Regions from separate parts of the Rouxiella sp. T17 genome, predicted to be linked through region 2. Evidence: predicted binding sites of a transcription regulator. Region 2 holds the regulator's gene; each other region holds the start of a gene.
What was found. The regulator Fur, encoded in region 2, represses iron uptake genes when iron is present. The targets are predictions, from matches to a motif close to ATAATAATGAGAACNACTATCAA.
Positions count from the first base shown of each region.

Region 1: the regulator Fur is predicted to act here: its motif matches at 6,240-6,262, upstream of exbB (tol-pal system-associated acyl-CoA thioesterase).
Region 3: the regulator Fur is predicted to act here: its motif matches at 1,925-1,947, upstream of fepD (Fe(3+)-siderophore ABC transporter permease).

Region 1 covers NZ_JAWUEA010000026.1:165,271-175,710, forward strand. The annotation lists gene SC206_RS07390 (1-acylglycerol-3-phosphate O-acyltransferase) at 1-345, shown strand, start outside; gene ftsP (cell division protein FtsP) at 475-1,896, shown strand; gene dkgA (2,5-didehydrogluconate reductase DkgA) at 1,986-2,819, opposite strand; gene SC206_RS07405 (AraC family transcriptional regulator) at 3,119-4,048, shown strand; gene SC206_RS07410 (DedA family protein) at 4,064-4,726, opposite strand; gene metC (cystathionine beta-lyase) at 4,905-6,092, opposite strand; gene exbB (tol-pal system-associated acyl-CoA thioesterase) at 6,400-7,350, shown strand; gene exbD (TonB system transport protein ExbD) at 7,358-7,789, shown strand; gene alkB (DNA oxidative demethylase AlkB) at 7,950-8,603, shown strand; gene SC206_RS07435 (cold-shock protein) at 8,756-9,235, shown strand; gene SC206_RS07440 (Csu type fimbrial protein) at 9,327-10,337, opposite strand; gene SC206_RS07445 (fimbria/pilus outer membrane usher protein) at 10,337-10,440, opposite strand, start outside.
Region 2 covers NZ_JAWUEA010000035.1:309,718-320,157, reverse strand. The annotation lists gene ybfF (esterase) at 1-23, shown strand, start outside; gene ybfE (LexA regulated protein) at 335-631, shown strand; gene fldA (flavodoxin FldA) at 933-1,460, shown strand; gene fur (ferric iron uptake transcriptional regulator) at 1,740-2,186, shown strand; gene glnS (glutamine--tRNA ligase) at 2,372-4,042, opposite strand; gene nagE (N-acetylglucosamine-specific PTS transporter subunit IIBC) at 4,213-6,255, opposite strand; gene nagB (glucosamine-6-phosphate deaminase) at 6,670-7,470, shown strand; gene nagA (N-acetylglucosamine-6-phosphate deacetylase) at 7,512-8,651, shown strand; gene nagC (DNA-binding transcriptional regulator NagC) at 8,669-9,895, shown strand; gene asnB (asparagine synthase B) at 10,222-10,440, shown strand, end outside.
Region 3 covers NZ_JAWUEA010000003.1:11,165-21,604, forward strand. The annotation lists gene fepG (iron-enterobactin ABC transporter permease) at 1-838, opposite strand, end outside; gene fepD (Fe(3+)-siderophore ABC transporter permease) at 835-1,806, opposite strand; gene entS (enterobactin transporter EntS) at 2,068-3,363, shown strand; gene fepB (Fe2+-enterobactin ABC transporter substrate-binding protein) at 3,370-4,335, opposite strand; gene SC206_RS00380 (isochorismate synthase) at 4,467-5,696, shown strand; gene SC206_RS00385 ((2,3-dihydroxybenzoyl)adenylate synthase) at 5,810-7,438, shown strand; gene SC206_RS00390 (isochorismatase family protein) at 7,443-8,336, shown strand; gene dhbA (2,3-dihydro-2,3-dihydroxybenzoate dehydrogenase) at 8,336-9,094, shown strand; gene SC206_RS00400 (glycosyltransferase family 2 protein) at 9,586-10,440, opposite strand, start outside.

The DNA.
Region 1 (10,440 bases), on a different contig from region 2:
CAGATTAAAAAGAAAAATGTTTCAATCTGGATGTTCCCCGAAGGTACGCGCAGCCGCGGTCGTGGATTAATGCCTTTCAAAACGGGTGCTTTCCATGCGGCCATTGCCGCAGGCGTGCCCATCGTGCCTATTTGCGTTTCCAATACCAGCAATAAAATTAAGCTGAATCGCTGGAATAACGGTTTGGTGATTATTGAAATGCTGCCGCCGGTGGATACCACGCAGTATGGCAAAGAGCGTCTGCGCGAATTATCAGAGCATTGCCGTCAAATTATGGCCGATAAAATCGCCGAGCTCGATGCTGAAGTCGCGCGACGCGAAGCCGAAATGAAAGTAAAAAAATAAACTGTTTGCTAATCATCCGAAGGGGTCTGGGAATATATTCCCTGCCTGACGGAGATTATTTAGCGTCCGTCACCATTGAAGGTTTAACGGGCTAACCCGCGCTTTTGATTTTGTTTTCATGGAGAAAATATGTCCCTCAGTCGTCGCAGTTTTTTACAGGCATCCGGTATGGCGCTTGCCGCTGGGTCATTGCCGCTGAGGGCACAGGCTGCTGGTGTACAACCCGCGCTTCCCATTCCTCCGCTGATTGAATCTCGTCGCGGCCAGCCGCTATTTTTAACCCTCCAGCCTTCACATTGGGCGTTTCTTGGCGGGGCCAAAGCGCCGGTTTGGGGCTTTAACGGCATGTACCTCGGCCCGACGGTGCGCGTTTACAACGGCGACGACGTCAAGCTCATTTACAGCAATCGCCTGCCAGCTCCGGCGGCGGTCACCATCAGCGGGTTACAGGTTCCCGGCACGCTGACCGGCGGCGGCGCGCGCATGATGTCTTCCGGCAGCGACTGGTCGCCGGTATTGCCTATTCGCCAGCCCGCGGCCACCTGCTGGTATCACGCCAATACGCCGGGCCACATGGCGTCGCAGGTTTATAACGGTCTCGCAGGCATGTGGCTGGTGGAAGATGAGGTCAGTAAAAATCTGCCGCTGCCGAATCACTACGCGGTCGACGATTTCCCGATCATTATTCAAGACAAACGCCTCGATAACTTTGGCGTGCCGCAGTACGACACGCCTGCCAGCGGCGGTTTCTTTGGCGACACCATGCTGGTTAACGGCGTGCAGAGCCCGTATGTCAACGTTTCGCGCGGCTGGGTGCGTTTGCGCCTGCTCAACGCCTCGAACGCGCGTCGTTATGAACTGACCATGACCGACAACCGTCCGTTCCACGTTATCGCCTCCGATCAGGGCTTCCTGCCGACGCCGGTTAGCGTACAGCGCTTGTCGTTGGCGCCGGGCGAGCGTCGCGAAGTGCTGGTCGACATGACGCAGGGCGATGAAGTCTCGATTTCGGCGGGTGAAGCGGCCGGGATCATGGATCGCCTACGCGGCCTGTTCCAGCCGTCGAGCATGCTGGTGTCAACCGTGGTGCTGACCATCAAGCCAACCGGCCTGCTGCCGCTGGTCACCGACAATCTGCCGATGCGTTTGCTCGCCGACCAGCTCATTGCGGGCAACGTGGTGCGCAGCCGCGAATTCCGCCTGGGCGACAATCAGCCGGGCATTAATGGCGCGGTGTTTGATCCGTCGCGAACCGACGTGCAGGCGATGCAGGGAACCTGGGAGCGCTGGACGGTGCATGCAGATTTGCCGCAGCCTTTCCACGTGCAGGGCGTGACCTTCATGGTGAAATCGGTGAACGGCGCGTCGCCGCTGGTTGAGGATGCCGGCTTTAAAGATACCGTGTGGGTCGATGGCGAGGTGGAATTACTGGTTTATCTTAATCAGCCTTCTTACGATCACTTCCCGTTCTTCTTCTATAGCCAGACGCTCGAACTTGCCGATCGCGGCACGATGGGGCAGATGGTGATTCAGCCTTCGGCAGGGTCGTAATAGTTTTTTGCCCCCACCCACGCGGTGGGGGCATCAAAACGTCTTCTTAAAAAAGTCTTATAAAAACGTCTAACTCAAGACAACCCGTCTTATTTAAACGCGTTGGCATCGTCCGGATCCGGACCCAAACGGGTGCCCGTGTCCAGCTTGGTAAACGCCGACAGCTCTTCTTTATCCAGCTTAAAGTCAAAAACGTTGAAATTTTCGTGGATACGTTTTGGCGTGACCGATTTTGGAATCACAATCAATCCGTTATCCAGGTGCCAGCGGATCACAATCTGCGCCGGCGTTTTGTCATATTTTTTGGCGAGCTTTTCAATCAGGGGCTGATCGAACAGGCCGTCGCCGCCCTGAGCCAGCGGGCTCCAGGATTCGGTGGCAATGCGATGCGTTGCATTCCACGCGTGCAGCTGGCGCTGCGGCAGCGAAGGATGCAGCTCAATCTGGTTAACGGTCGGCGCGACGCCGGTTTCGTCAATGAGACGTTGCAGATGCGGGATCTGGAAATTACACACACCGACACTTTTCGCCAAACCCTGCTCTTTCAGCTTCAGCAGCTGTTTCCAGGATTCAACATAGTTGCCTTCAGCGGGCAGCGGCCAGTGGATCAGATAGAGATCGACATAATCCAGTTTCAGCTTTTCAAGACTCTCTTCCAGCGCCTTTTGCGCGTAGAGCTGCTGGTCGTTCCACAGTTTGGTGGTGATGAAAATATCTTCTCGGGCAACGCTGGTTTCCTGAAGTGCTTTCCCTACGCCTTCCTCATTTTTGTACGCGGCGGCGGTATCGATGTGACGATAGCCTGCGTTAAGCGCGGTGCCGACGGCGTGAGTCGCTTCGTCGTTGGTGGCTTTCCACACGCCCAGACCCAGTTGAGGAATACGCGTGTCGTCGTGAAGCTTGATGATGGATTGCGATGACATAAATTTCTCCTGTTGAGGAAATGCGTAATCCACGCATTTATTGCCTGATTGGCTAAGTCTAGTAAATGAATAGTCATTTCGCAGAGTTTGCTAATGATTCATTTTCAGCGATTTATCTCAAAAAGTGTTGTTTACGTGTTGGCTAACCACTCTGGCAGGATTGCGCGAACTTTTTAATGCTCATTCCTGTTAAAACCTTGCCTGTTCCTGCAAGCCGCTGTCTGTTTCTGCAAGATTCTGTAGAAAAACGGCATTGTGTGGCAGAATTATTACCGGATCGTTTTAATCGGGGAAGCGTGATGCAAGATGTTGAAAGCCTGTGTGCCGAATTGGCCAAAAAAGTAGAGCGCCTGACTGAAGGTTCGCTAAAGTTTCAATCCAGCGTGCCGCAGGCGACGTTGATGTGTTACTCCAGCTATCACGCCCGCCAGCCGGTTATCTATAACCCGAGCGTGACCATCGTTTTTCAGGGCAGCAAGGTCGGCTTTCTCGGCAATAAAACCTTTTCCTACGATCCCAAAAATTACCTGATGCTGACCGTGCCGTTGCCGTTTGAATGCGAGACCTTTGGCACGCCCGAAAGGCCGGTGACCGGCGTCTCTATTCGTATCGAAACCGGGATGTTGCAGGATTTGCTGGTGGAGATGGGCGACGAAGGTTTTCCGCATCAGCCGGACAATTCGTCGGGCATTACTTCGGGCGTGCTGGATGAGGATATTCTCTGCGCCAGCGAACGTTTGCTCGACGTGATGGACAAACCGCTGCGCGCAAAAGTGCTGGGTCCGCAGATTATTCGCGAGATTTTGTTCTTTATTCTGACCAGTGAAAACGGCGGGGCGTTGCAGGCGCTGGTGAATCGTCACACTCATTTTAGCCAGATAGCCAAGGCGCTGCGCAAGATAGAAAATCACTACGCGCAGCCGCTCAGCGTGGAGCAGCTCGCCAGCGATGTGAACATGAGCGTTTCGGCGTTCCACCATAATTTCAAGGCGGTCACCAGCACCTCGCCGTTGCAGTATCTTAAAAATTATCGATTGCACAAGGCGCGGGCGATGATGGTTTATGACAGCGTCAAGGCCAGCAGCGCGGCGCTTAACGTCGGTTACGAAAGCGCCTCGCAGTTTAGTCGCGAATTCAAACGCTACTTTGGCGTCACGCCGAGCGAAGAGATCGCTCGCATGCGCGAGAGCAATGCTCTGCCCCTCACCGAAACGGTTTTTGGCGCTTAATACCCTTCAATAAATTTATGAGAGGGCTTTCCGGCGGTTTTTCCAGACCACGAGCAGCGCGCCGACAAGGCCAGTGACCAGCAGCAGCGCGGGCAGAATCATCAGGCCCGCCATGACTTTATCTTCATGACGCTGCACCAGCGGAATCTGGCAGATGGCATAACCCATGCCGACAATTACCCCAACCCACAGAACCGCGCTCAGCCAGTTAAACAGCTGGAAGCGGGCGTTATCGAGACCTGAAATTCCGGCAATCGTAGGTAAAAGCGTGCGCACAAAGGCGAGGAAACGCCCGACCAGCAGCGCGGTGAGGCCGTGTTTGTCGAACAAGTCGTGGGCGCGTTGGTGATATTGCGCGGGGAGATGTAATAACCAGCCTTTCACCAGCTTGGTGTGTCCGAGCCAGCGACCCTGCAAATAACTCAGCCAGCAGCCCAGACTCGAGGCGACCACCAGAATAATCAGCGTCGGAATAAGGCTCATCACGCCTTTGGCAACCAGCGCGCCGGTGAGCAGCAGCAGACTGTCGCCCGGCAAAAACGAGGCAGGAAGCAGGCCATTTTCGAGGAAAAGGGTAGTAAACAGCACGGCATAGACGACCCACAACACGTTCGGGTTGGCGAGTACGCTAAAATCATGCTGCCAAAGTGCATCAAGAATCTGAGTTAAAACAGCCATAAGCTTTCCTGTTGGGTTACTTCAAAATCGTGAAAAGTCGGCAAAAGCCAACGTCACGTAAAAGGAAAATCGTGCTATCAATCTTTATTAGTATTTAACTTATTATGGTTAAGAACCGCCCATAATCCTATCAGATAAGTAAGGTTATGGGCGGTTTGTCGCAAGGATTTTATTAAGTTTAGGCGATGCGCGCGAAAGCCGCCTCGAGATCGGCGATCAGGTCGTCGCAGTGCTCCAGCCCAATGTGCAAACGCACCAGCGTGCCGGTGAAATCGACGGTTTCTCCGGGGCGAATCGCCTGAATTTCTTCCGGCTGATTCGCCAGCACCAGCGATTCGAAACCGCCCCAAGAATAGGCCATGCCGAAGTGTTCGAAGTGATCGAGATACGCGGAAAGTTCGCTGTCGTTCAGACGCTTATTAAGGATAAAAGAGAACAGGCCGCAGCTGCCGGTAAAATCGCGTTTCCAGAACTCGTGTCCCTGACTGCCCGGCAGAGCAGGGTGATTGACCCGCGCCACCTCGGGCCGCGTTGCTAGCCACTCGGCCACGCGCAGGCTGCTTTCGGCGTGCTGCTTGAGGCGAATTCCCATGGTGCGCAGCCCGCGGCTGGCAACATAGGCGGTATCGGCGTCGACCATTTGGCCCATCAGATAAGACTGTTCGCGCAGCTGCTCCCAGCAGCGGGCGTTTGAAACCGCCGTGCCGAGCATCGCATCGGAATGACCGACGATATATTTGGTGCCCGCCTGAATTGAAATATCGATATCAAACTCCAGCGCCTTGAACAGAATCCCCGCCGCCCAAGTGTTGTCGATCATGATAATCACCTCCGGCGACACGGCGCGTACGGCTTTCACCATTGCTGGAATATCAGGGACTTCCATAGTGATCGAGCCCGGCGATTCCAGAAACACCACGCGGGTATTTGGCTGGACCAGCTCGGCGATATCCGCGCCAATAGAGGCAGGGTAATACGTGGTGCTGACGCCCAGACGGGTCAGCACTTTGCTGCAAAAATCCTGCGTGGGTTCGTAGGAAGAGCTGGCCATCAGCACGTGATCGCCGGTTTCGATAAACGCCAAAATAGCGTTGCTGACCGCCGCCGCGCCGCACGGATAGAGCGCGCAGCCCGCGCCGCCTTCCAGCTCGACCATCGCCTCCTGCAATGAAAAATGGGTCAGCGTGCCGCGACGGCCATAAAACAGCTCGCCGTTGGCGCGATTGGCGGTGGCAAACTTTTTGTCGGCCACGGTGTCGAACACCAGCGAAGAGGCGCGCTGAATCACCGCGTTAACAGAACCCTGAGTAAACTTTTTATCTCTGCCTGCGCTTACCAACGCAGTTTCAATCTTCCTGGATGTCATAAGACCGCTTCACCTTGTATTTCCGCCATTCCGGCGCTTTTTCCTACGTTAACATGCCTCTTCGGCAGGGTCATTTCTTTGCCAAGGTGTGTGAAAATTTTTCATTTAATGATTAACCCTGTTTTTTCATGCCAATACGTAATGTAAATAATAATGAGAACTACTATCAATTATGGCTTTTATTTTGTTATCATTTGCCGCTATTAAACTATTCAATCCTTTTGATCATGGCTGGAGGCGCTACGTGCAAACGTGTCGCATTAAGATGAACAAAGTGGTGTCATTTTTGACGGACGTAAAACAGATGATGAGTACGCGTAAAAGTGGTACAGCGAAAATCGGTACGGTAATGACTTCACTGGTGCTGATTGCTGGATTAAGCGGCAGCGCCTTTGCAGCGCCTTCTTCGAACGCAGCCAACGTGGTAACGCCGACGACCGAAACCTCGGCACCTGCGCCAACCGACGCGAGCGCGACGCCTGTGCTGCAAAGCACCAACGGCGCGGCTTCCTCTGCCGATCCTCAGGGTCCAATCATTCCAAAAGATCTCTCGGTGCTGGGCATGTATCAACACGCCGACATCGTGGTTAAAATTGTCATGATCGGCTTGCTGTTGGCCTCTGTCGTGACCTGGACCCTGCTGTTTAGCAAGGGCACCGAAATTATTACCGGCCGTCGTCGTCTGCGTCGCGAGCTGGCTTCGCTGCTGCCGATGCGTTCACTTAAAGAAGCGCTGGACGAGTCTGAAAACTTCTCTGCCAACAGCATCAGCAGCCAGATGCTGCGCGATGCCGAAAACGAGCTTGAGCTCTCCGCGGGTTCTACCGACAACGGCGGCATTAAAGATCGTACCGGTTTCCGTCTTGAGCGCCGCGTTAGCGCAGCGGGTCGTCATATCGGTCGGGGTAACGGGATTTTGGCGACAATCGGTGCAATTTCGCCGTTTGTAGGCCTGTTCGGTACTGTTTGGGGCATCATGAACAGCTTCATCGGCATTGCACAAACGCAAACCACCAACCTTGCCGTCGTCGCACCGGGTATCGCAGAAGCGCTGCTGGCAACGGCGGTCGGTCTGGTTGCGGCGATCCCGGCGGTCGTTATCTACAACATTTTTGCTCGTACCATTGCGTCTTATCGTCATCAGGTTGGCGACGTTGCAGCACAGATTCTGCTGTTGCAAGGCCGTGACCTTGATTTGGCGGCCAGTGCCGAAGAGGCACCGCGCGCGCAGGCGGGTCATCAGTTACGCGTAGGGTAAGGCAATCATGGCAATTCGTTTGAACGACGACCTCGATGAAAGCGGCGAAATGCATGACATTAACGTCACGCCTTTCATCGACGTTATGCTGGTGCTGTTGATCATCTTTATGGTTGCCGCGCCGCTGGCGACGGTAGACGTGCGGGTTAACCTGCCAGCGTCTACCGCCCAGTCTCAGCCTCGCCCGCCAAAGCCGGTGTTCCTGTCGGTCAAAGCGGACAACCAGATGTTTATTGGCGATCAGGCAATTACGCCTGATAACCTTGGCGCGCTGCTCGACCAGCGCACCAGCGGCGACAAGCAGACCACTATTTTCTTCCGTGCCGACAAGTCGGTGGATTACGCGACCATCATGAGCGTAATGGATAAACTGCGTGCAGCGGGTTATCTGAAAGTAGGGCTGGTGGGCGAAGAGAAGAACGGCGCTGCGGCGCAGTAAACCTTCTTTCTTCCTTTCTACGCGCTTAAGTTTCGCACTAAAATAGAAGGCCCGAGCCACGCAGGTGACTCGGGCCTTCTGCTTTTAACGATCTCCGCCTCGCCGCCGCCTTTGCCAAGGACTGTTATACTTAAGGCTGAACATTCTGGCAGGAGGAAGCATGAATCTGGACCTTTTCGCGCACCCCGATTTTCACCCGAGCTGGCGTGAAGACCTGTGCCCGGGCGCGGTGGTGCTGCGCGGCGCGGCGCTGGCCGACGAGCGGGAGTTGCTCAAAGCCATCAACAGGATTGCGATTAAAGCGCCGTTTCAGTATCGCGCGACGCCGGGCGGCTATGCGATGTCGGTGGCGATGACCAACTGCGGCGAGCTGGGCTGGATAACCGATCGACAGGGTTATCGTTATCAAACTACCTCGCCCGAGACTCGAAAACCGTGGCCGCCGATGCCGGACCTGTTCCACACGCTCGCCGTTCGCGCGGCAAAAGAGGCGGGCTTCGACGATTTCGAGCCTGACGCCTGCCTGATAAATCGCTATCAGCCGGGCGCGAAGATGTCGCTGCATCAGGATAAAGACGAAGAAGATTTCGGCCAGCCGATCGTGTCGATCTCGTTGGGATTGCCCGCGGTATTTCAGTTTGGCGGACTTGAACGTAGCGACCAGACTCAGCGCGTTAACCTGACTCACGGCGACATTGTGGTCTGGGGCGGGCCCGCGAGGCTGCGTTATCACGGAATTTTGCCGCTAAAAACGGGCGAGCATCCGCTAACGGGCCAGTATCGCTTTAATCTGACCTTTCGCAAGGCGCATTAACCGCGAGCATTGATGAGTCGCTGCGTAAAGCACAGGACTTCCCGCGCGTTGTGCATTAAACTAGGCGGCTTCACTGTTTCCCTCCCCGATTTCAAAAAAACGTAGCGGGTAAAACAGGCATTTTTGAACGAATTTATTAGGTGGTAAGAGCGATGAACGGTGTAATCACAACCTGGTTTGAAGATAAAGGTTTTGGCTTTATCAAAGATGAAAACGGCGATAACCGTTATTTCCATGTGATTAAAGTCGCCAATCCTGATCTTATCAAGAAAGATGCCGTGGTGACCTTTGAGCCGACGACCAACACCAAAGGTCTGTCAGCCTTTGCCGTGAAAGTCGAACCTGAGAGCAAGCATATTTTCATCGCCGGTGAGCGTATCAAAATCACCAGCATCAAGTCGTTCCTGGCTTTCAACGAAGAAGTGCCTGCAGAGACTAAAATTGATAAAGAGAACGCCGTTCTCTCTGTTGGCCTGCTGATGAATCGCATCAAGCCGAAAGATGAAGAAGTGAAAGCGACCACGCGTACCGTGAAAAAACTGCTGATCACTACCTTCCAGAATTCGACCTACGTCTTCACCGAAGATGAGATTGACGTCGACGCGACGGTTAAAATCCTTAAATCGCTGTAATCTGCTTTCAAGCCGTCGACACCTTCCCGCCGACGGCTCAATTTCTTTCTCTTCTTGCCTTTCTTCCAGCTTATCTTCTTGAATCTCTAGTTTAATAAGTCACGGTAACCGTCACGGTATCGCTATAGGTTCCGGCGGGCACGTTTGCCTGCGTGGTATTAACCTGCGCCGTATACCCTACCGCCTGCGAATTGCCGTTGCCCGTCGCCCCCTGATCGTTGGTCGGTGACCAGACGGTCGCATCCGCCTTGAGTATCTGATATTGCAGATAATATGTGGTGCCGTTAATCAGCGACGACATCTGTCGATAATTGCCAACCAACGGATTGCTGCTGGTCATTTTGATGGTGTAAGCCGCGCTTTGGGTGCAGCGCACGCTCAGGCTGTTGCTGGTAACTGGCGTAGTAAAGTTGCTCGGGAACGGATTGGAGCCGAAGCTGACGTTGGGCGCGCTGTCGAGGTAGCAAAAATTGGTGACCACCAGCGTTACGGGAATGGTGGTGGTGGCGGTTTGGTCAGTGTAAGAACAGAGCCCCAAAATGCCGATAAAGCAGACGTGTGACGCCCAGCTCAGGTTAAGCGTGTCATTGTAAGTACCGGCGGGAACGTTAGCCAAGGTCGTTTTAACATACAGCGGCAGCGTACCGTTGGTGCCGGTGAACAGGCCAAGCAGGCCGAGCAGCGAGGTCTGGGTGTAAGTATACGAACCGCCGATAGGCACGGTATTCGCGCAGCCGGAATCTATGCACAGCGTGTAAGGCACATAACCCGCCGGGATCGCGCCGTTGGCGGCGGCAAAGAGTCGGGGCGTGGTGCCCGTGCCGTTGGTGCTGGAAGAAAGCGTAACGCGAATCGTATTGGTTGCCAGCAGCGCCAACGCGCCGCCCGTACAGCGATAACCGGTGTTGGCGGTCACCAGCTGCTGCGTGCCGTTGACGGTAAACGAGCTCTGCGTGCCGAAGCTTGCACTGCCGGTCGCCGCGCCGGTGCCGTTGGTACAGTCGGCCAGCGCGGTGCCCATTCCCGCGAGGCTCAACAGCAGCATGATTGCGGCACGCCGTCCGGCATTTAGTCCGGCACGCAGTCCGGTAATAGGTTTCATTATTTATCTCCTTGTGGCGCGCTCGCGTTCGGGCGACAGACCAGCGGGCCGACCTGCTCGATGCTGTGATTTTCAGGATTCAGGTCGAAGGCGAGGCGGCAGG
Region 2 (10,440 bases):
CGATTCATCGTTTCATCGACTAAATGGTTTAACGACCCATGCTTTTTTAGCAAAAGTGGCCTGAGCGACGAATATTTACTCTCATGTGCACAAGTCTGTGCATAAAAACGGCGAATCCTAATAACTTAGCTAATATTCAAGGTAGTTAGGCGTTGTGGAGGGATATACGCTAGGGTATGATTGCGCGCTGTAATTTTGCCCCTGCGCCGAGGCCGTTTTTCTCAGGCGTTGGAGGTAAATTGGGTTAGGGTTTGTTAACCCGAAATGTGTAACCATCTCATCTGAAAGGGCTTGCGCCGTTTCCGATGTAACTTCCCTAGTTGTACCGCTACCTATGGCAAAAGAACAACTGGATCGTACGACGCTTGATCTGTTCGCAGACGATCGCCGTCCGGGACGTCCAAAAACAAATCCGCTATCTCGCGATGAACAGCTTCGGATTAACAAGCGTAATCAGCTTCGCCGTGACAAAAACAACGGTTTGCGTCGCGTAGAGCTGAAAATCAATGCCGAAGCTGTCGATGCGCTTAACAAGCTGGCGGAACAGCAAAATATCAGCCGTAGCGAGCTGATTGAACAGATGTTGCTATCTCATCTGAACAATCAGGAAAGCGCGTCTTCGCACGACTGATTCGGGCGGGTAATGCTCGTGATTACCCGCCGTTGCTCTCTTTCTGTTGCTTACCGGTTGGGTTAGTTACCTGAAAGGTAAAGCTGTCCGCCCGAAAAAATCTCGACATTGCCTTTTGACTGCTCTCCTAATTAAAAAACGCGTAACGGAACACACAAAGGCGATAACGCTTTAGCGCGTTGCCCTATAAACTATTGGGCTATGATTTTTAGGTAATAAATTCCAGGCGTCGTTGATTCACGCTGCAAACGAACACATTGACTCACCGAGTCCATTAAAGAACAAGAGGTTAGATAAGCTTATGGCAGTTGTAGGTATCTTCTTTGGTTCCGACACCGGAAACACCGAAAACATCGCAAAAATGATCCAGAAGCAGTTGGGTAAAGATGTGGCTGACATTCAGGACATCGCCAAAAGCAGTAAAGAAGATCTGGAAAAATACGATATTTTGCTGCTCGGCATCCCAACTTGGTACTACGGTGAAGCACAGTGTGACTGGGACGACTTTTTCCCGACGCTGGAAGAGATAGATTTCGAAGGTAAGCTGGTAGCCGTATTCGGCTGTGGCGATCAGGAAGACTACGCGGAATACTTCTGTGACGCGATGGGCACCGTGCGTGACATCATCGAACCTCGCGGCGCGGTGATCGTCGGTCACTGGTCAACCGAAGGTTACGGCTACGAAGCGTCGAAAGGCATGGCGGATGAGACCCATTTCATCGGTTTGGCTATCGACGAAGACCGTCAACCCGAGCTGACCAACGAACGCGTTGACGCCTGGGTTAAGCAAATTTCCGAAGAATTAAGCCTTGCCGAGATTATCGGTTAATCCCACACAAAGGCTAAGGCCCTGAAACGTTGAGGTTATTCGTTAAAGGGCCAAACTATCACTGAAATTAACAATTTAAGAGCTTCAAAATTGTAAATTTCAGCCCGATCAAGGTACACTAACTGTATCTGTTTTATCGTTCTGCCCGCATTGGGTTTAAAACCTTTGGTCTTGCTTTATACCTTCGGGTCTGCTTAAAACCTTTGGATCAGAATGATGGTTATTAACAGCCCACCGTTTTCATTAACGTGATTAGCATAGTGACAGGACTAAATCCGCATGACTGACAACAACACCGCACTGAAGAAAGCCGGCTTAAAAGTCACGCTTCCGCGTCTTAAAATCCTGGAAGTGTTGCAAGCCCCGGCAGGTCACCACGTCAGCGCGGAAGATTTGTACAAAGAACTTATCGACATGGGCGAAGAGATTGGTCTGGCCACGGTTTACCGCGTGCTTAACCAGTTTGACGATGCCGGCATTGTTACCCGCCACAACTTTGAAGGCGGCAAGTCAGTATTTGAACTGACCCAACAGCATCACCATGACCACCTTATCTGCCTCGATTGCGGTCGTGTTATTGAATTCCGCGACGAATATATCGAAGCACGTCAGCGTGAGATTGCCAAACGCCACGGCATTAAATTAACCAACCACAGCCTTTATCTTTACGGTCACTGCGAAGACGGCAACTGTCTGGAAGATGATTCTGTGCACGGCAAAGGCTAATAGCCGGCGCCAGAGCGGTTATGAAGAATAACGGCTTATGAATACAAAATGACCGCTGAAAAGCGGTTTTTTTTTGCCTGCGATCTGTCCTCTCCTTCATAACGGCAAACTTTTGCTTCGCGATAGCCAAAAAAAATGCAGCCCGCAAAGGCTGCATTTTTCATTGGGTAAATCACCAACAGGCATTACACCGCGGGCTTGCTTTCCCAGTTATCACGCAGGCCAACGGTGCGGTTAAACACCAAATGCTCGGCGCTGGAGTAAGTGCTGTCGGCGCAGAAATAACCTTCGCGCTCGAACTGCAGGCTCACACCAATTTCGGCTGAAGCCAGGCTTGGTTCAACGAAGCCTTGGGCAATTACCAGCGACTCTGGGTTGATGGTGGTTAGGAAGTCTTCGGCCTGCGCCGGATTTGCCACGCTGAACAGACGATCGTACAGGCGGAATTCGGCTGGCTTGCCTTCTGTCGCAGAAACCCAGTGGATCACGCCTTTTACCTTGCGGCCATCGGCAGGATCTTTGCTTAGCGTATCAACGTCATAGCTACAGAAGATGGTAGTAACATTGCCTTCTGCGTCTTTTTCGATGCGCTCAGCCTTGATTACGTACGCGTTACGCAGGCGAACTTCTTTGCCCAGCACCAAACGCTTGTACTGCTTGTTGGCTTCTTCGCGGAAATCGGCCTGATCAATAAAGATTTCGGCGGTAAACGGCACGTCGCGCGTCCCCATTTCCGGCTTGCTCGGATGGTTCGGCATCGACACCCACTGCACGGCGTCGCCAGCAAAGTTTTCGATAACGACTTTTACCGGGTTAATCACGGCCATCGCGCGCGGAGCGTTCTCGTTGAGATCGTCACGGATACAAGATTCCAGCGCCGCCATTTCAACGTTGTTATCCTGCTTGGTCACGCCGATACGACGGCAGAACTCGCGGATGGAACCGGCGGTGTAACCACGACGACGCAGGCCTGAAACCGTTGGCATGCGCGGGTCATCCCAGCCTTCAACGATATTCTCGGTCACCAGCAGGTTCAGCTTGCGCTTGGACATGATGGCGTATTCGAGATTCAGACGAGAGAATTCGTACTGACGCGGATGACAAGGAATGGTGATGTTATCCAATACCCAGTCATACAGACGGCGGTTGTCCTGGAACTCCAGCGTACACAGCGAGTGGGTGATCCCTTCCAGCGCATCGGAAATGCAGTGGGTGAAATCGTACATCGGATAGATGCACCACTTGGTGCCGGTCTGGTGGTGATCGGCGAACTTGATGCGATACAGCACCGGGTCACGCATCACGAAGAACGGCGATGCCATGTCGATTTTGGCGCGCAGGCAAGCGGTGCCTTCGGCAAATTCGCCGTTACGCATTTTCTCGAACAGCGCGAGGTTCTCTTCAACCGTACGGTCGCGGAACGGGCTGTTTTTACCCGGCGCGGTCAGGTTGCCACGGTATTCGCGGATTTGATCCGGCGACAGTTCGTCGACATAGGCCAGGCCTTTCTGGATCAGTTCAACCGCGTAGTGATGCAGCTGGTCGAAGTAATCGGAAGAGTAATGAACCTTTCCGCTCCATTCGAAGCCGAGCCACTGCACGTCTTTCTTGATCGACTCGACAAACTCGATGTCTTCTTTAACCGGGTTGGTGTCGTCAAAGCGCAGGTTGCATTGGCCCTGATAGTCTTGTGCGATGCCAAAGTTCAGGCAGATCGATTTTGCGTGGCCAATGTGCAAATAACCATTTGGCTCAGGGGGAAAACGGGTCACTACAGACGCGTGTTTTCCGGATGCCAGATCTTCATCGATAATCTGACGGATAAAATTTGTTGGGCGGGCTTCAGCCTCACTCATTGTTCAATTCCTCTACGCGAACGAAAGCTCGAAAGACTAACCGCATATGTTCATACAAGCTTCGCTTCGACACAACCCTTAAGTGGCAATTTTGAATTTTATAATAAAAAACGGGAAGAGATTGCGCTCTTCCCGTTCTACTTATGGCGAATTAAATAGCGAATAAAAGATTATTTCGACTGGATCTCGAACAGACGCGTTTCGCCCGCGACGACCTTCTCACCGGCCACCAGCGCCAATCCGGAGAAATCTTCCATGTTGCTCACGACAACCGGGCTAATCATTGAGCGCGCGTTGGCGTTCAGATAGTTCAGATCCAGCTCGAGCACAGGTTCGCCTGCGCGTACCGTTGCGCCCTCTTCAACCAGTCGGGTAAAGCCCTGACCGTTAAGCGCGACAGTATCCAAACCGATGTGAACCACCACTTCGGCACCGGCGTCGGTTTCCAGACAGAATGCGTGATTGGTGTTAAAGATTTTAACCACCACGCCATTGGCCGGAGAGACCACGGTTTTGCCGGTCGGACGAATAGCCAGACCTTCACCTACCGCGCCGCTGGCGAAAGCTTCGTCAGGAACCTGATCCAGCGCGACTACGTCACCGGTGATCGGCGAAATCAGCGTTTCGAGCACGGTTTTCGGCGTGTTCGGCACGGCCTGTGGCTTCGCTTCATAAGCTGGCGCAGAGGCAGCGGGCATCGCGGAGGCCGCAACGGCGCCGCCGGTCAGCACGTTGCGCATTGCACCGGCAATGATTTCGGCACGCGTTCCGACGATAACCTGCACGCTCTGCTTGTTAAGACGAATCACGCCCGACGCGCCCAGACGTTTTGCCAGCGCATCGTTGACCAGCGACGAATCTTTCACGTTCAGACGCAGACGGGTGATACAGGCGTCGATGCCGGTCAGGTTTTCCGAGCCACCAATCGCGCCAATATATTGACGTGCCAGCGCCGCCGTTTCATCCGCCTTGTTACCGCCCTTGCGTTCGACATTAACGTCGTAACCGTCGCTTTCATCACCGGCAACGGCCAGCTCGCGACCCGGGGTTAACAGGTTGAATTTCTTGATAGTGAAACGGAACACTACGTAATAGATGAAGAAGAAGACGATGCCCTGTGGAATCAGCATGTACCAGTGTGTTGCCAGCGGGTTACGCGTTGACAGCACCATATCCACCAGACCCGCGCTGAAACCGAAGCCGGCAATCCAGTGCATGCTGGCGGCGATAAATACTGATACGCCGGTCAGCAACGCGTGGATCACATAAAGCACCGGTGCAACGAACATGAAGGAGAATTCCAGCGGTTCGGTGATGCCGGTAAAGAAGGAGGCAAAGGCCGCCGCCAGCATGATACCGCCGACCTTGGCGCGATTTTCAGGACGCGCGCAGTGATAAATCGCCAGCGCAGCGCCCGGCAGGCCAAACATCATGATCGGGAAGAAGCCCGCCTGATAACGGCCGGTAATACCGGGAATGGCTTTACCTGAGGCGATAGATTCCTGACCGCCAAGGAAGTTGGGAATATCGTTGATGCCCGCGACGTCAAACCAGAACACCGAGTTGAGCGCGTGGTGCAAGCCGACCGGAATAAGCAAGCGGTTGAAGAAGGCGTAAATGCCCGCGCCGACCGAGCCGAGGTGTTGAATATGTTCGCCGAAATTAACCAGTCCGTTAAAGATCAACGGCCAGATGTACATCATGATGAAGGCGACACCAATCATCACGAACGAGGTCATAATAGGCACCAGACGACGGCCGCTGAAGAATGACAGCGCCTTCGGCAGCTCGACGTGGCTAAAGCGGTTATACAGCTCTGCAGAAATAATACCGACCAGAATACCGACAAACTGGTTGTTGATTTTGCCAAACGCGGCGGGCACGTTGGCAACCGGGATTTTCTGAATCATCGAAACGGCAGCGGGGGAACACAGCGTGGTCAGCACCAGAAAACCAACGAAACCTGTCAGCGCGGCGGCGCCATCTTTATCTTTTGACATCCCGTACGCCACGCCTATCGCGAAGAGCACGGCCATATTTTCGATAATCGCCGATCCTGACTTGATAAACAGCGCGGCCAGCGCGTTGTCGCCGCCCCAGCCAATCGGGTCAATCCAATACCCTACGCCCATTAAGATCGCGGCGGCGGGTAGTGTGGCAACCGGCACCATCAAGGCGCGGCCTATTTTCTGCAAGTAGCTAAGTATACTCAACTTTTCCCCCTATTCGCCCACTGGCGAATCACCAAAACAGTTTAATTGGAATGTGTTACTGCTTAATGTAAAAACTGCAAGAATCCGGCTTTTCTTTGGCGAAATCCCGCAAAATGCACCGTCTACCGCGCAGTTTAAAAAATTTAATTCGTATCGCAAATTAAAACCCCCTAATTTGTGATTATTATCACCAAAAAGGTGGGTTAACAGGCCATAATACTGGTCATCGACCAAAACTTATTTTATCATCAAAAAAATCTAGGCGGTCTGGTGCCGATCATCGGTGTTAATGGCTCGGCTGTAAAGTCAAAGCGCGCCCATCGCCAGCAAAATTAACTCTTCTGTTGCTTTAAGCAACGGAAAAAATCGACTTATTTTCTCAAAATTCGTTTTTCAAAACTTAAGAGGTGTGTAATGAGACTTATCCCCCTGAATTCTTCTGTCGACGTCGGCAAATGGGCGGCGCGTCATATTGTTCAACGCATCAACGCCTTCAACCCTACTGCCGATCGCCCGTTTGTGTTGGGCCTACCTACCGGCGGCACGCCGATGGAAGCGTATAAGCATCTGGTAGCTATGCATAAAGCAGGCCAAGTCAGCTTTGAAAACGTGGTAACCTTTAATATGGATGAATATGTCGGTTTGCCGCAGGCGCATCCTGAAAGCTATCACACCTTTATGTACAAAAATTTCTTCGACCACGTTGATATTAAAAAAGAAAATATTAATCTGTTGAATGGTAATGCCGCAGACGTCGACGAAGAGTGCCGTCAATACGAGGCGAAAATTAAGTCTTACGGCAAAATAAACTTATTTATGGGCGGTGTCGGTAACGACGGTCACATTGCTTTTAACGAACCGGCTTCTTCTCTGGCATCGCGTACGCGCATTAAAACGCTGACCCACGATACCCGCATCGCCAACTCGCGCTTCTTCGACAACGATGTGTCACAGGTGCCGAAATTTGCCCTGACCGTGGGCGTTGGAACCTTGCTGGACGCCGAAGAAGTGATGATTCTGGTGACCGGCCACGCGAAAGCGCAGGCGCTGGAAGCCGCCGTGGAAGGCAATATCAATCACATGTGGACCATCAGCTGTCTGCAACTGCATGCAAAAGCCGTTGTGGTTTGTGACGAGCCTTCCACCATGGAATTAAAAGTCAAAACGGTTAAATACTTCCGCGAACTCGAAGCGGAAAATATGAAGGGCCTGTGATTTTAGTTCTCTAGCAAATTTTTAGATGGGAGCATTACGGAATGCCAGCTTACATAGATTGCCGCGTATATACGGGTCACGATATTTTGGACAATCACGCCGTGGTCATCGCCGATGGCCTGATTGAGCGCGTTTGTCCGCTGGCAGAACTGCCTGCCGGCATTGAAACGCGCAGCCTGAACGGCGCAATATTGGCCCCCGGCTTTATCGATCTCCAGCTTAACGGCTGTGGCGGCGTGCAGTTCAACGATTCGCTTGAGGCTATCTCGGTCGAAACGCTGGAAATTATGCAGGCGGCCAACGAAAAGTCGGGCTGTACCAGCTATTTGCCGACGCTTATCACCAGCAGTGATGCGTTTATGAAGCACGGCATTGCCGTGATGCGCGAATACTTGAACAAGTATCAACATCAGGCGCTGGGTCTGCATCTCGAAGGGCCTTATCTGAGCATCGAGAAAAAAGGTACGCATAATCCGGCGTTTATCCGTAAACCCGATGCCGAAATGATTGATTTTATCTGCGCCAATGCCGATGTTATCAGCAAGGTGACGCTGGCTCCCGAGCAGGTCGACGCCAAATTTATTCGCCAGCTCAGCGACGCCGGAATCATCGTTTCTGCGGGTCACTCAAACTCCAGCTACGAGCAGGCGCGCGAAGGTTTTGCGGCGGGCATCAGCTTCGCCACGCACCTTTATAACGCCATGCCGCCAATTTCCGGCCGTCAGCCCGGTTTGATGGGCGCGATTTTCGACACCGATGACGTCTATACCGGCATTATCGCCGACGGTCTGCACGTCGCCTGGCCGAGTATTCGCAACGCCAAAAAACTCAAGGGTAATAAGCTGGTTTTGGTTACCGACGCCACCGCGCCTGCCGGTGCAGATATTGATCAGTTCATTTTTGCTGGCAAAACAATATACTATCGCGATGGACTGTGTGTAGACGAAAACGGCACCCTCAGCGGTTCTGCGCTGACTATGATAGAAGCCGTGCAGAACAGCGTCGAACACGTCGGGATCCCGCTGGATGAGGCGTTGCGCATGGCCGCGCTCTACCCGGCTCGCGCTATCGGCGTCGACAAGATGCTCGGCAGCATCGAAGCCGGAAAAGTGGCTAACCTGACCGCGTTTACCCATGACTTTAAAATAACAAAAACGCTCGTCAACGGCGACGAGGTATAAATAGCAGAGAGAGAGTGATGAACACAGGCGGGCAGGCACAAATCGGTAATGTTGATCTGGTTAAACAGTTGAACGGCGCGGCGGTGTATCGCCTGATTGATCAGCAGGGTCCCATTTCAAGAATTCAAATTGCGGAACTCAGCCAGCTTGCTCCCGCCAGTGTCACCAAAATCTCCCGCCAACTGCTGGAACGCGGCCTGATAAAAGAAGTGGATCAGCAGGCCTCGACCGGCGGTCGGCGCGCTATTTCAATTATCACCGAAACCCGTCAGTTTCAAACCGTTGCGGTGCGCCTTGGCCGCAATGACGCAACCATCACGCTTTACGATCTCAGCGCCAAAGCCCTTTCCGAACAGCATTATCCTCTACCCGAACGCACGCAGGAGACGCTGGAAAACGCCCTTGGCCTAGCTATCACCCAATTTATCGAATTAAATCAACGCAAGATTCGCGAGCTGATTGCAATTTCGGTGATTCTGCCCGGCTTGGTCGATCCGTTAAAAGGCGTGGTGCGCTACATGCCGCACATCAGCGTTCACAACTGGCGTTTGGTCGACGTACTCGAAACAAAATTTAACGTCACCTGTTTTGTCGGCCACGATATTCGCAGTCTGGCGCTGGCGGAGCACTATTTCGGTGCAACGCGCGACTGTCAGGACTCCATTTTGGTTCGTTTACATCGCGGCACGGGCGCAGGCATTTTGGTCAACGGCCAGATTTTTCTCGGCAGTAACGGCAACGTGGGTGAAATCGGTCACATTCAGGTTGATCCGCTCGGCGAACGCTGTCACTGCGGCAACTTTGGCTGTCTTGAAACGATTGCTGCCAACTCGGCGATTGAAAATCGGGTGCGTAATCTACTGACGCAGGGCTATCACAGCAAATTGACGGTCGATGATTGCTCGATTGGCGCTATTTGCAAGGCCGCCAATAAAGGCGATCGCCTTGCCTGTGAAGTGATTGAATACGTTGGCCGTCATTTGGGCAAAAGCATCGCCATCGCGATTAACCTGTTTAATCCGCAAAAAGTAGTGATCGCCGGTGAAATTACAGAAGCCGACAAAGTGCTGCTCCCTGCCCTGCAAAGCTGCATCAATGCTCAGGTACTGAAGGATTTCCGCCGTAATTTGCCGATCGTCACCTCAGAATTGAACCATCGCTCGGCAATTGGCGCCTTTGCACTGGTGAAACGCGCGATGCTTAACGGCGTGTTGCTGCAACGCCTACTCGAAACCACCTCCTAAAAATTTACTTTTCTGCCACGGTTTGCTGATTGTTAACTTACTGTGGCAAAAATATGCCCGCGCATGAACCCAAACCTCGTTTTTTTGCCGATCCGCTAATTTTACACCTTTAAAACTGACAATCCGCTAAGAAACGAGAGGGGTCAACCAACTATTTTTCAGACAATCACTAAATCGCTTGCAAAGGTTCGCGCTTTTACGCATTTTCAATATCAGAGACGCAGCGAAGTCGTCAAAAAAGAAGTGCAAAGCGATAACGCTGCTCAACCAAAACTGGTTATGAATAACAACATCACCGCCTGAGAAAAGCCGTTAGGGAGAGTTATATGTGTTCTATATTTGGTGTGCTCGATATCAAGACTGACTCCATCGAGCTGCGCAAAAAGGCGCTAGAGCTGTCACGCTTGATGCGTCACCGTGGTCCAGACTGGTCTGGCGTTTATGCCGGCGACAAAGCGATTCTTTGTCACGAGCGTCTGTCGATTGTTGACGTCAACAACGGCGCGCAGCCTCTGTACAACGAAGCACATACTCATGTTCTGGCA
Region 3 (10,440 bases), on a different contig from region 2:
TCTGCGGCGCAACCAGCGCAATAAAGGAGATAGGCCCCGCGACGGCGGTAGCGGCGGCGGTCAGCGACACGCCAATCAGCATCAGCAGCAGGCGCGTGCGTTCAACCGGCACCCCGAGCGCGCAGGCGGTATCGTCGCCCATTTCCAGCAAGCGCATTCGGCGGCACAGCGCCTGCGCGACAATTACGGCGAGCACGATAAGCCCGATGGCAGGCAAACTTTTCTGCCAGGTAATGCCGTTGAGCGAGCCCGCGCTCCAGAGTCCGGCGGTCAGCGCCGACTCAAGCGACGCGTTGATAATCAGCCACGTATTGCCGCCAATCAGCAAGGCGCGGATCGCGATTCCCACGATAATCAGCCTGAAAGTTTCCACGCCTTTACGCCACGCCAGCCAGTAAACCAGCAGGCCAGTCAGGATCCCGCCCGCCATCGCGCCCGCCGTAATGCTGGTAATATCGCCATTAAACAACACGATAGCCACCAGCACGCCGCTGTACGCGCCCGTGTTAAAACCAATAACGTCCGGGCTGCCGAGCGGATTGCGCATCAACGACTGAAAAATCGCGCCGCTAATGCCAAGCGCGCCGCCCAAAATCAGCGCCATCGCCACGCGCGGCAGCCGCCACTGGGTGACAATAATCCCCAGATTGGCAGGCCCTTCGCCGCGCAGCGCGTCGATAACCTGTTGAGCTGAAAGAGCAAGCGTGCCGCTGCCGAGGGCGTAAATTGCCAGCAGCGCGCAGCATAATGCCAGCACGAGGGCGGTCATCATCGGACGCGCGAGGCGAGAGGTTTTCTGCGCCGAACGACGGCGTTCGAGGGCCGGATTCATGCTCATCCTCGGGTTAATCCATTATGACGACGCACCAGCCAGATAAGCACCGGCGCGCCGATAAACGCGGTGACCACGGAGACGCGCAGCTCGCCCACCACTAAGACGCGGCCCAGCAGATCGGCGGCCAGCAGCAGGGAAGGGGTTAACACCAGCGTCCACGGCAGCAGCCAGCGCGGATTGGCGCGCGACAGGCGTTTGGCGATGTGCGGCATCATCAGCCCGACAAAACCGATCGGCCCGACGGCGGCGGTCGCGCTGCCACACAGCAGGGTAATCGCCAGCAGGCCGGTAAGCTGGGTCAGTGCGATGCGCGTGCCGAGCGCGGTTGCCAGCTCGCTGCCCATCGTCAGATTATTCAACGAACGGCTCATTAACAGCGTGATCAGGCTGGCGATAATAATGGGCCACGCCACTAAGCGAATCACGCCCATGCTGCGAATATCCAGCGTTCCGGCCTGCCAGAAACGCAGCTGGTCAAAGGCCTGCGGATTGAGCAGCGAAATGCCGGAAGTCATGCCTTCGAGCACGGCGGCCAGCGCCACGCCCGCCAGCGTTAATCTAATCGGATTGATTCGCCCACGCCCCAGCGCGCCAATCATCGCCACCAGTAACGTCGCTACCATCGCGCCCGCAAAGGCGTACCACAAATAGTGTTCAATGCCGGTGGCGCCGAAAAAGGCGATGCCCAGCACCACGGCAAATCCTGCGCCCGAGTTAATGCCGAGAATGCCCGGATCGGCCAGCGGATTGCGGGTCAGAATCTGCATCAGCGCGCCAGAGAGCCCGAGCGCGATGCCCGCCAAAATGCCCGCCAGCGTTCTTGGCAGCCGCGCGTCAAGAATAATCACGCAGTCAGCGCTGGAACATTGGCCGTTTAGGGCCGGTAAAATCGTGGATAGAGGAATGGATTTTTCGCCGACCGACAGGCTGAGCGCCACCATCACCAGCAGCAGTAAAATCGCCAGCAGCATCGCCGGGAGCTGATGAGAAAACACGGAGGATCGCGTTGACGTTTTCGTTGCACTATTTAGCGCGCTGTTGCGCATGAGCCGAGACATAGCAGCCTTAAGGTAAGCAGTTCAATCAGGAATGTTAATGATATTTATTATCGTTATCGCTCGAGTTTGTATATGGTAGCATGACTCTTTCAACTGTTGCAGTCCCTACGCGGCGGGAACCTCCTGCCAAACCGTCTGCTGCTCTCCCTGTTACTGTTGGACCCTGAATTTGCTATGGAAAAGCCGTCAATTTTACTTAATTTCAGCCTGCTGAAAACCCATCCCGCCTTCCGATCGGTATTTTGCGCCCGATTTATCTCGATTCTGGCGCTGGGTTTGCTCGGCATCGCCTTGCCGGTGCAGATTCAGGCGTTGACCGGATCGACCCTTTTAGTCGGCCTCGCCGTAACGCTCGCGGGCAGCGGCATGTTTGTCGGCCTGCTGATGGGTGGCGTGATGGCCGACCGTTACGAGCGCCGCCGACTGATTTTATTCGCGCGATCCACCTGCGGGATTGGCTTTGTCGGGCTGTGCATTAACGCCGCGATGCCTTCGCCGTCGCTGGTGGTGATTTATCTGCTCTCCGTGTGGGACGGATTCTTCGGCGCAGTCGGCGTGACGGCGTTGCTGGCTGCCCAGCCCGCGCTGGTGGGCCGCGAAAATCTGGTGCAGGCCGGGGCGTTAAGCATGTTAACCGTGCGTTTTGGCTCGATTCTTTCGCCCGCCGTCGGTGGCCTGATTATCGCCAACGGCGGCGTGGTGTGGAACTACGGGCTGGCGGCGTTCGGCACCTTGCTCACCCTGATCCCGCTGCTGCGTTTGCCGCAACTTCCGCCTCCGCCGCAGCCGCGCGAGCATCCGCTGAAATCGCTGGCGAGCGGCGTGCGTTTCCTGTTCCAGAATAAAGTCATTGGCATGGTGGCGCTGATTGGCGCGCTGTTAACCATGGCGAGCGCCGTGCGCGTGCTTTATCCGGCGCTGTCGGGGATGTGGCAGGTGAATGCGTCGCGGCTTGGGCTGATGTATGCCGCCGTGCCGCTGGGTGCAGCAATTGGCGCGTTTACCAGTGGTCGCGTGGCGAACGTTGCGCGTCCAGGCTGGATGATGCTGACCACCGCGATTGCCGCGTTTGTAGCGATCGGCCTGTTCAGCCTGATGCCGTGGTACAGCACCGCGCTGCTGTGTCTGGTGATTTTCGGCTATCTGAGCGCAATAAATTCGCTGCTGCAATACGGGCTGATTCAGCGCCTAACGCCGGATGAATATCTGGGCCGCGTCAACGGCTTATGGACCGCGCAAAACGTCACGGGTGACGCACTCGGCGCGCTGCTGCTGGGGTCGATGGGATCCATTCTGCTGCCGGTTGCCAGCTCGGCAACCTTTGGTTTTGGTGCGGCGATTATCGGGATTGTGCTGGCGTTTTCGCTGCGTGCGCTGCGCGAGGTGAGTCATCAAGCTTCTCACATCGTGAACAACAGCGGGCCGGAGACTCTCCAACCCGCTAATGCGTCAGACAAAACTCGCCCGTAAAACGGATTAGTGACCTTTAAACTGGGTTTCCAGCTGCGTCAGTACATTGCTGGCGCTGTAGTAATCCAGACGGAAAGTATCCGCGCCCAAGGCAAACACCTGCTTGTTTTGAACCGCAGGCAGGTGACTCAAAAACACATTGCCGGATAAACGCTGGGCGTCGGTTTTATCACCGGCGAACAGCAGCAGCGATTTGCCGTTCAAGCCCGCCGCCATGTTTTCACCCGCTAACTGAATGATGTCTTTGCGAATTCCCTGCGTTTGTCCACTGGCGACGTTGGCCGGAGGCTGCGCCAGCGTAAAGCCTAGCTGCTCCAAAAGCTGTCCCTGTGGCGACGCGGGCGTCCATAAGTTGGCGGCTTTACCGTCCGGACGATACACCAGCGCTGAAACCGGCTGTGGCGGCAGGTGAATACTTTGCTTCACCGCTTTTTCGCGCGCGTCAAAACGGGCGACGGTTTTGGCGGCATCCGCCTCTTTGCCCGTGGCTTCGCCCAGCTCTTCCGCCAGCGCCTGCCAGCTCTTGTCGTCGTAATTCACCACCATCACCGGCGCGACGGCAGAGAGCTGATCGTAAACTTTCAGCGCAGAATCGCCGCCCGTCGCGGCCACAATAATCAGGTCGGGCGCTTCACCCGCGATAGCTTCGGCATTCGGTTCGCCAACATATAAACGTTTCACGCCGCGCTGTTTCGCCACGTCGCCCCATTGACGGAAAAATCCCTGGTCATCGGCGATGCGCGTGTTCGGACTGGTCGCGCCGCTCGCCACTACCGGCGCATTGATGGCCAGCAACGTGCCGGTAACGGTCACGCTGGTGGAGACAATGCGCTGCGGCGGCTGCTTCAGGGTAATCACGCCGCGTGAGGTTTTAATTTCGCGTGGCCAGCCGTCCGCCGCGTGTGCCGTTAGCGAGAACAGCGCGAAAATTCCTAAAACTGCCGCTAGCGGGCGAAATACTGATGTCATCATTTTCAAACCTTAACCTCCCTCATTGACACTGTGAAACGCATCACGTACTTTAAACGCGATTAAATACAAATGATAATGATTATCATGAAAGTTATCATTATATACGTAGGAGTATACAGATGGATACTGTGATGAAAGAGCGCGACTTAGCTGGCAAGCTTGAGGCTAATCAAGGCCAGCCCGCTAACCAAAGCCAACCTGCCAGTCAGGGCGCATCGGCTGCCGAACTTTCCCCTACTTCGGGCTTTTTCTTTACTTCCGCTTATCGAAGCCTGAGCACGCAGGGTTGTTTGACCAAAGTGACCGAATCGGCTTTCGATGGCGACAAGATTAACGGCGCGTTTCAGCAGGCGGTAGCCGCGGCATTTTCCGATGCCCGCGCCGCAGGCATTAAGCATCCCGTGCTGTGTGGCGCGATCCCTTTCGACAAGCGCCAGCCTTCCGCGCTGTTTGTTCCGCAGCAGACCGCATGGTTTGAACGCGATGAGGCGATGGCGGGCGCGACGGGTAAAGAAGGGGCCTTGCCCGAGATTGCCAGCAAGACGGAGTTGCCGGATCAGCCAACCTTTATGCAGATGGTCAGCGATGCCGTGCAGGCGATGAACGACGGCAAGCTGGAAAAAGCCGTGCTGTCACGTTTGCTGGAGATAACCACGCGCGAGCCGGTAGAGCCGCAGGCGCTGATGAGCCGCATCGTTGAGCAAAACCCTAACGGTTACCATTTCCACGTACCGTTGGAAGAGGGCGCACTGATTGGTGCCAGCCCGGAATTACTGCTGCGCAAGCAGGGAAATAAGTTCTATTCGAATCCGCTGGCTGGTTCTGCCCGCCGCGAGAGCTGTCCCGAAAAAGACGGGGAAGTGAGCCGCGTGCTGCTGGATTCGGGTAAAGATTTGTACGAGCACCATATTGTGACCGAAGGCATGCGTCAGGTGCTGGCGAGCCGTAGCCGTTCGCTGGATATTCCGGCCTCGCCCGAGCTGCTGAGCACGCCAACGCTGTGGCATCTTTCAACGCCGATTAACGGCGAAGTGCTGGATTCGCAGGAAAACGCGCTGTCGCTGGCCTGCCTGCTGCACCCGACGCCCGCGCTGTGCGGCTCGCCGACCTTAGCGGCGCGCGAATTGATCGACCAGCTCGAGCCTTTCGATCGCGGCCTGTTTGGCGGCATCGTCGGCTGGTGTGACGATCGCGGCAACGGCGAGTGGGTGGTCACTATCCGCTGCGGCACCGTCAAAGGCGATCAAGTACGCCTGTTTGCCGGCGCAGGAATTGTGCCCGACTCCTCTCCGGAATCCGAATGGCGCGAAACCGGCGTAAAACTCACCACCATGCTGCGCGCTTTTGGTTTAGCAAAATAACCGGTTTAGCAAACGATCGATTGAGAAAAACAGCCGGTTTAGAAAAAAGCTAGATTCAGCAAAACGGTTTTAGAACAGACGGTTTTAAAAAAGACTAAGCAGAGATAAGAACAATGAGCATTGCTTTTACCCCCTGGCCGGAAGATTTCGCCAAAAAATACCGCGAGCGCGGCTACTGGATAGACCAGCCGCTGACCGACATTCTGACTCGCCAAGCTAATAACGACAGCGTGGCGATGATTGACGCCGCCGGCAGCCTGACCTATCGCCAGCTTAACGAGCAGTCAAATCAGCTGGCGGGCGCGCTGCGTCGCCGTGGCTTGAATGCGGGCGACACCGCTGTCGTGCAGCTTGGCAACGTTAACGAATTCTACGTGGTGTTCTTCGCGCTGCTGAAAATCGGCGTCGTGCCGGTTAACGCGCTATTCAGCCATCAGCGCACCGAGCTGAACGCCTACGCCAGCCAGATTAAACCGGCGCTGCTGATTGCCGACCGCGATCATCCGCTGATTGGCAACGACAGCTTCCTCGACGGGTTCCTGAACGAGCACGCTTCACTGCGCCTCGTCGTTTTACGCAACGCCGCCGAAGGCCAGCTTTCACTTGCCGCGCTGATTAACGAAGCGCAGGACGACTTTACCGCCGCGCCGACGCCAGCCGATCAGGTCGCGTTCTTCCAGCTTTCGGGTGGCAGCACCGGCACGCCGAAACTTATTCCGCGTACTCACAACGACTATTATTACAGTATCCGCGTCAGTGTTGACGTCTGCCGTTTTGATAGCGAAACCCGTTACCTGTGCGCGCTGCCGATTGCCCATAACTATCCGATGAGTTCGCCGGGCGCGCTTGGCGTGTTTTACGGCGGCGGTCAGATGATTTTAGCCGCTGACCCGAGCGCGCAATCGTGCTTCCAGCTGATTGAAAAGCATCAGGTTAATGTCACCGCGCTGGTGCCACCGGCCGTTACGCTCTGGTTGCAGGCGATTGAAGAGTGGGGCAGCAACAAACAGCTCGCGAGTTTAAAATTGTTGCAGGTTGGCGGCGCGAAGCTGGGCGAAACGCTGGCGGCGCGCATCCAAAACGAGATCGGTTGCCAGTTGCAGCAGGTGTTTGGCATGGCCGAAGGTCTGGTCAACTACACCCGTTTGGACGACAGCGAGCAGCATATTCTGAGCACCCAAGGTTACCCGATGTCACCCGACGACGAGCTGTGGGTCGCCGATGAACACGGCAATCCGCTGCCAGCCGGTGAGGTCGGACGCCTGATGACGCGCGGCCCTTACACCTTCCGTGGCTACTACAACAGCCCTGAGCACAACGCCGAAGCCTTCGACGAAAACGGTTTTTACTGCTCCGGCGACCTGATTTCTCTGAGCGAAGAGGGCTATGTGCGCGTCGAAGGACGTTTGAAAGATCAGATAAACCGTGGCGGCGAGAAAATCGCGGCGGAAGAGATTGAAAACCTGCTGCTGCGCCATCCTGAAATCATCAACGCGGCGCTGGTTTCGATGCCTGACGAGCTGATGGGCGAGAAAAGCTGTGCCTTTATCATCTCGAACGTCGAGCTGAAAGCCGTGGCGCTGCGTCGTCATCTGCGCGAGCAGGGCATTGCCGAGTTCAAGCTGCCGGACCGTTTCGTGCGCGTCGACACTCTGCCGCTCACGCCGGTCGGCAAAATAGATAAAAAGCTTTTGCGTCAAACGTTTGACGTGCAGTCCCCAACAAAGTCCTCTGGAGAATAAAACGATGGCCATTCCAAAACTCGAATCCTACGCCTTGCCGACCGTGGCAGAACTGCCAACGAACAAGGTGAAGTGGGAACTGGAACCCTCGCGCGCTGCCCTGTTAATTCATGATATGCAGCAATATTTTTTAAACTTCTGGGGAGAAGATAGCCCGCTGGTCAAGCAGGTGGTCGAGAATATCGCCGCGCTGCGTCGCTACTGCAAGGCGAATGGCATTCCCGTGTTTTACACCGCGCAGCCGAATAATCAGAGTGATGAAGACCGCGCGCTGCTTAACGACATGTGGGGACCGGGCCTGAACAAGCACCCTGAGCAGCAGGCCGTGGTCGCAGAATTAGCGCCGGACGAAGAGGATCAGGTGCTGGTGAAATGGCGTTACAGCGCCTTCCATCGCTCGCCGTTGCAGGAGATTTTGCAAGAAACGGGCCGCGACCAGCTGATTATCTGCGGCGTGTACGCACACATTGGCTGCCTGACGACCGCGATCGACGGCTTTATGCGTAACATCCAGCCGTTTATGGTGGCCGATGGTCTGGCTGACTTCTCGCGTGACGAACACCTGATGGCGCTGCGTTACACGGCGGGTCGCTGTGGTCGCGTGGTGATGACGGCCGATCTGACCGGCGCGCAAAACGATTTAACCGGTGCGCAAGACAAGCCGGGTTACGCCAGCAAAGAACAGCTGCGCAATGAGATTTTGCCGCTGCTCGATGAAGAAGACGCCGACGATTTGCAGGACGACGACAACCTGATCGATTACGGTCTGGATTCCGTGCGCATCATGGCGTTGGCGACGCGCTGGCGTAAAATTCGTGAAGATATCGATTTCGTGGCGCTGGCTAAAAATCCGACCATTAATGGCTGGTGGAAGCTGCTGTCAGGAGAGCAAGTCTGATGAGCGCAGAGTTGGAATTTGCCCAAAAACGCGTGTGGGTGACCGGCGCGGGCCAGGGAATTGGCTACACCACGGCGCTGGCATTCGTTGAAGCGGGTGCGGAAGTAATTGGATTCGATAAGCATTTTGGCGACCACGACTACCCGTTTCGCACCGAAGTGCTGGATATTACCGATGCAAAAGCCGCGCGTGAAGTTTGTCAGCGCCTGCTGGCCGAGCACGATACGTTAGACGTGCTGGTCAATGGCGCGGGCATTCTGCGCATGGGCGCAACCGACGAACTCAGCGACGACGACTGGCACGCCTGCCTCGCCGTCAACGCGGGCGGCGCGTTTAACATGTTCCGCCACACGCTGCCGGTATTCCGTCGCCAGCAGCGCGGCGCAATCGTGAGCATCGCCTCGAATGCCGCCCACGTGCCACGCATCGGCATGTCAGCCTACTGCGCCTCGAAAGCGGCGTTGCGCAGCCTGTGCATGAGCGTCGGATTAGAGATGGCACCTTACGGCGTGCGCTGTAATCTGGTGTCGCCCGGCTCGACCGATACCCCAATGCAACGCGGCATGTGGAGCTCACCGGAAAGCGAGCAACACACCATTAACGGCTTCCCGGAGCAGTTTAAGCTGGGCATTCCGCTGGGCAAAATTGGCAAACCGCAGGACGTGGCAAACGCCGTTCTATTTATGGCGTCGGATCGCGCCGGACATATTACGATGCAAGACATCGTTATTGACGGCGGCGCAACGCTTTCAGCCTAAATAACGCGAATCGCCTGTTTGAGCTAACGAAAACCCGCCGAGTGCGGGTTTTTTTATGGGTAAAACGGCGGCTTTTGTTAAAAGAGCGGGCCTATTTTGTCATGATTTGATGCAATGTTTGATGCAATGTTTTGAAGCAATGTTTTCTGAGCAAAAACAGAGAAAGCGACTAGATGAGCACGATAGGCATAACGCCCAAGAGATATTTCTGAGCAAAGGTTAGCGAGGTTAACCAAAATCGCCTAAATATGCCCGTTAGCGTCTAACTTATCTGCCTGCAATAAAGACATTTTTTGATGAGGTACTTGATGTAGAGAGGGATAAAGAGAGAGATTAGGAGAGGAATAGGAAATTTGATGAGAGGTTTTGTCGACGGATTTTATCGGGAAAGAAATAATTCCCAGAGGCCACGAGGCTTGAAGAAGAAATAGAGCAAGTTTTATCCAATATATTGATATTAAAGGATTTTTAAGAAAGAGGGGGAAAGCGGATCACCAGGAGCGAATAAGCTTTTTAACTTTTATTAACTTACGTTTATAGCTCATCCGCACTTCAGGATGCAGCATAAACGGCACAATATCGACCTCTTCGATATTCTGCTTAATCGTATTACGATCCTGCCATTTTGAAATAGTCAGATGATTACGATTTATAAACTCAATCCAGTGACACACCTGCAAGAATTTATATTCACCTTTCAGGACTAAAGACATTTGGTCTAAACCCTGACGGCAAAGTTTAATTTTCTCTTCATCGACGACGCTGGATAATGTATTTCCGTGTTTAAAATACATATAAGGACCAGTGGCCGAGAAATAGATATTATTACAGCTTTTTAATACCTCAGGGAATATAAAGGCATCTTCGTAGCAAATATAATGCGGGAATTTACAACGCAACAAAATACTGCGCTTAATAAACTTGCCAATAAAGTGCGCCTGAAACGCCTGGTGAATCAGGTATTTTTTGATGGCCGTTTGGGTGGAGATTTTTTTCGGCTGCATCGGCGGCATATGCTCTGGCAGCGCGTTGTCACGCACCTCTGTCAGACGGGTAATAAGCATGTCAGGCTGGTTGCCATTCAGGAACTCCAGCACCTCGATGAGCGAGCCGGCTTTGAGTTGATCGTCGCCGTCGACCATGGTGACGTAATCGCCACGGGCCTGTGACACGCCGAAGTTGCGCACTTTACCGATGTTTTTGAACGCGACGTTGTACTGAACGACATTACTATGACCTTCGGCGAACTGCTCGAAAACGGTGCCCGTCGCATCGGTGGAGGCGTCGTTGATCAGCACGATTTCGCATCGGGCAAATTGCTCACCCAACGAGGCTTTTATCGAGTC